Regions from separate parts of the Streptomyces sp. NPDC012835 genome, predicted to be linked through region 2. Evidence: predicted binding sites of a transcription regulator. Region 2 holds the regulator's gene; the other holds the start of a gene.
The links. Region 2 encodes HspR, which represses chaperone genes until heat shock. Its sites were predicted from a motif close to TTGAGNNNNNNNNNCTCAA; they were not measured.
Positions count from the first base shown of each region.

Region 1 (2,395 bases), on a different contig from region 2:
ACACTGAGTTCGCGTCGGCGGGGTCGAAGCTGCCGCCGCCCCTCGCGCCGGTCGTCCTCGAAGCCCCGCCGGTGTGGGAAAGCCGGACGGTTCCCGTGATCCATTTCGTACTGCTCATCGTGTGCGCGGTGGCGATCTACCTCTCCTGCGAGTGGTTCGTCAACGCCGTGGAGTGGCTGGGTGAGCGCCTCCGGGTCGGGAGGATGGCGGTCGGCACGATCCTGGCCGCCTTCGGTACCGCCCTGCCCGAATCCGTGGTGACCCTCGTCGCGGTGACCACCGGCGCCACCGACGAGGCCAAGGACATCGGCGTCGGCGCCGCGATGGGCGGACCGCTCGCCCTCGCCACCGTCGCCTACGGCGTGACCGGCACGATGCTGCTGCTCAAGCGCCGCAGGGAACGCCGAGAGGCCCTGGCCGCTGTCGGCGCGGCGCCCAGCGCCCCCGCGGGCGAGGCGCTGGGCGACGCGCGGGACATGAAACGGCTGGCCAAGGACCAGAAGTGGTTCCTGCCGATCTTCACCGTCAAGGTCGCGCTCGGCCTGGTCGCCTTCGCGTTCAAGCCCGCGCTCGGGGTGCTGTTCTTCGCCGCGTACGCGGTCTACTTCTGGCGCGAGATCCGCAGCAGCCGGGCGGCCGACGACCCGGACGACGAGGAGCGGCTGGAGCCGCTGAAGCTCCAGCCCCGGGCCGCCTCGCCGGCCACCTGGGCCGTGGTCGTCCAGACCCTGGTCACCCTCGGTGTGATCTTCTTCGCCGCGGACCTCTTCGTGAAGCAGCTGGATGTGATCGGTCCGACGCTCGGCCTGTCCACGACGGTCACCGCGCTGCTGCTCTCACCGATCGCCACCGAACTGCCCGAGATCATGAACGCGGTGATCTGGGTCCGGCAGGGCAAGACCAGGCTGGCGCTCGCCAATATCTCCGGCTCGATGATGATCCAGGCCACCGTCCCCAGCGGCATCGGGCTGATCTTCACCCGCTGGCACTTCGACGGCGCCCTCCTGTGGTCCGGGATCATCACGATGGCCGCGATCATCTATCTGCTGCTGACCATGCGCGCCCGCCGGCTGACCCCGGCCCGGCTGGCGGTGGCCGGCCTGTTCTACGTGGTGTTCGCCGCCGGACTCGTTCCCCTCCTCGGCTGATCCGTCCCGGCCCGCCCAGGAGGGATGACGCCGCCACCCCCGAGCGTTGACCGGGACGGCGGGCGCGGCGGGGGGCCCGTACCCCGCCCGCCGCTGATCGCTCAGAGCGAACGCGACCGGGGGAACATCCGGAGGCTCATAAGCATTGAGTCGGTATAGCTCAACTTGCTTGATGCCGATTGCTTTGCCGAAGGGGAGACCATGGCTGTCACGTCCACATCGCTCACGCTTCCCGTGCTGCCGCTCGACGACGAGGTCGTCCTGCCCGGCATGGTGGTGCCCCTCGACCTGTCCGACGCCGAGGTCCGCGCCGCCGTGGAGGCCGCGCAGGCCGCCGTGCGCGGCCACGGGGACGGCGGCGAGGCCGGTGCGCGCAAGCCCGAGGTGCTGCTCGTGCCGCGGATCGACGGGACCTACGCCGCCACCGGCGTGCTGGGCACCGTCGAGCAGGTCGGCCGGCTCTCCGACGGCGACCCCGGCGCGCTGATCCGCGGGCGGCGCAGGGTCCGGATCGGTGCCGGTACGAGCGGGCCCGGCGCGGCCCTCTGGGTGGAGGGCACCGGCGTCGACGAAGTCACGCCCGAGCCGCTGCCCGGCTCCGTCACCGAGCTGGTCAAGGAGTACAAGGCGCTCGCCACCGACTGGCTGAAGAAGCGCGGCGCCTGGCAGGTGGTCGACCGGGTGCAGCAGATGGACGACGTCTCCGCGCTCGCGGACAACTCCGGGTACTCACCGTTCCTCTCCACCGCCCAGAAGGCCGAGCTGCTGGAGACGGCCGACCCGGTCGCCCGCCTCAAGCTCGCCACCGACCAGCTGCGCGAGCACCTCGCCGAGCAGGACGTCGCCGAGTCCATCGCCAAGGACGTCCAGGAGGGCGTCGACAAGCAGCAGCGCGAATTCCTGCTGCGGCGCCAGCTCGACGCCGTGCGCAAGGAGCTGCGCGAGCTGAACGGGGAGGGCGAGGAGGACGAGTCCGCCGACTACCGCACCCGCGTCGAAGCCGCCGACCTGCCGGGGAAGGTGCGCGAGGCCGCCCTCAAGGAGGTCGACAAGCTGGAGCGCTCGTCCGACCAGAGCCCCGAGGGCTCCTGGATCCGCACCTGGCTGGACACCGTCCTCGAACTGCCGTGGAACGAGCGGACCGAGGACCGGTACGACATCAGCGGCGCGCGCGCCGTCCTGGACGCCGAGCACTCGGGACTGGAGGACGTGAAGGAGCGCATCACCGAGTATCTGGCGGTGCGCAA
Region 1 covers NZ_JBIBBW010000006.1:201,615-204,009, forward strand. The annotation lists gene ACFY6S_RS24405 (sodium:calcium antiporter) at 96-1,148, shown strand; gene lon (endopeptidase La) at 1,350-2,395, shown strand, end outside.
Region 1: the regulator HspR is predicted to act here: its motif matches at 1,294-1,312, upstream of lon (endopeptidase La).

Region 2 (2,395 bases):
GGTTCCGGCAGGCGCGTCCCAGGCGATGTCCCCGCCTGCAGCCAGCGCACCGAAGGCCAGAGCCGCAGAGAAAGCAGTGGCAACCACCGCGCGAAGCATTCTCTTATACATAGTCGGCTTCGTCCTCACTTGATGGATTCCTCTCCCCCGCCATGAAGACGATGTCCCATCCGGACACGTCAACACCACCGGGACGAGGCATCATGTTCCTGCATGTTCAAGACCCTGGGGGGTGGAGCTTTGATAATAAATAACGCAAAACAGACACATTCCCACCCCGTCACCCAATTGTGCGATGACGGGAGACGGCTCTACGCCAGCGCGCTGCGCTCGGGGCGTATCGCCCGCAGCGAGGCTGCCCAGGCTCCCTGCCTGATGGAATTCCCCCTGCTGCACCCCGACCCGGACGACTCGGACTGGCTCCGCCCGGTCCCCCCGTCGGCCGCCCTGGCGCAGCGTCTCAACCCGATCGAGCGGGAGATCCAGGAGCGCCGGCACTTCGCCATCGAGCTGACCGATGCTTTCGAGCCGTTCATGGCCATCAGCGCCCAGGACCCGCCCATCACCCACGCGATCACCGTCCTGGAGGGCGACAGCCGGATCAACGCCGCGCTCGACCTGTCCACCGCGGAGTGCAGGACCGAGGTCCTCACCGTCCAGCCGGGCGGCGGGCGCAGTGAACACGTACTCGCCCAGGGCCTGGAGCGCGGCCGGTCGGTGGTGGACCGCGGTGTCAGCATCCGCACCCTGTACCAGCACACCGTCCGGCACAGCCAGGGCACGCTCGCCTACGCGGAGCGGCTGGCCGAGGACGAGGTGGAGATCCGGACACTGGAGGAGCTGACGGAGCGTCTGATCATCTTCGACCGCACCGTCGCGTACATCCCCGCCCGTTCCGACCGGCAGGTCGCCCTCGAACTGCGCCACCCGGGGCTCGTCGACTATCTGGCCCAGGTCTTCGAACTGCTGTGGCGCCGCGCCACCCCCCTGACCGAGCAGGTCGAGTACGAGCCGACTCCCGACGGCATCACCGGCGTTCAGCGGTCCATCGCGAAGCTCCTCGTCGAGGGGTACGTCGACGAGGCCATCGCCCGCCGCCTGGGCATGAACGTACGGACCTGCCGCGCGCACATCGCCAAGCTCGCCACCACCCTGGGCAGCGGCAGCCGCGCGCAGCTCGGCTATCTCATCGCCCACTCGCAGATCCTGGACCGGGAAGGCTGAGGGGACACACCGCGGCCGCCGGGGCCGGGCCGGGCCACGCCGCGCCACCACAACGCGCACCACGGCCCGTGGAGCGCGCCGGGGCGCCGGGGGCGGTGCGAGCGGGGCCGGGGCGCGTCCCGAGGCCGGGACACGCGAAAGCGGGGCCCGGTCTCCCGGACCCCGCTGCCGACCCGCTCCCGCCCGCTTCAGTCCGTCGGCCGCTTGGGCCGCCACACCACCAGGGCGTTCGTCTGCTGCACGTCCTGGTACGGCACCAGGTCCCTGCGGTACGACGCGTGCACCTGCGCCTCGCGCTGGCGCATCGCCGCCGCCGCTCCGTCGACCGCCGAGGACAGCTCGGCTATACGGGCCTGGAGCGCGGCGACCTGGTTCTCCAGCTCGATGATGCGCTTGATGCCGGCGAGGTTGATGCCCTCGTCCTGCGACAGCTGCTGCACCTGCCGGAGCAGCTCGATGTCGCGGGCCGAGTAGCGCCGCCCACGCCCCGCCGTACGGTCCGGGGAGACCAGTCCGAGCCGGTCGTACTGCCGGAGCGTCTGCGGATGCAGCCCGGAGAGCTGGGCCGCCACCGAGATGACGTACACCGGCGTCTCCTCGGTCAGCTGGTACGCCCGGCCGAATCCGGACCGCGCCCGCCCGTCCCTGTCCATCGGGTCATGCTCCCTTCGCCGCCTGGAACAGCTCCGCCCGCGGATCCTCGTCCGCGGTCGCCTTCCGGTACGCCTCAAGGGCGTCGCGTGCCTCGGCGCCGAGGTCCTTGGGTACGACGACCTCGACGGTGACCAGCAGGTCGCCCCTGCTGCCGTCCTTGCGTACGGCGCCCTTTCCCCGGGCCCGCATCGTACGGCCGTTGGGGGTCCCGGGAGGCAGCTTCAGCGTGACCGGCGGACCGCCCAGCGTCGGCACCTTCACCTCGCCGCCGAGCGCCGCCTCCGTGAAGGTGACGGGCACGGTGACGGTGAGGTTGTCGTCCCTGCGGCCGAAGACCGGGTGGGCGTCGACGTGGACGACGACATACAGGTCGCCGCCAGGGCCGCCGCGCTCGCCCGGCGCGCCCTTGCCGCGCAGCCGGATCCGCTGGCCGTCGCTGACGCCCGCCGGGATCCTGACCTGCATGGTCCGCGAGGACCTGGCCCGGCCGCTGCCCTTGCAGACCTCGCACGGGTCC
Region 2 covers NZ_JBIBBW010000003.1:916,575-918,969, forward strand. The annotation lists gene ACFY6S_RS17340 (helix-turn-helix transcriptional regulator) at 214-1,224, shown strand; gene ACFY6S_RS17345 (heat shock protein transcriptional repressor HspR) at 1,413-1,877, opposite strand; gene dnaJ (molecular chaperone DnaJ) at 1,882-2,395, opposite strand, start outside.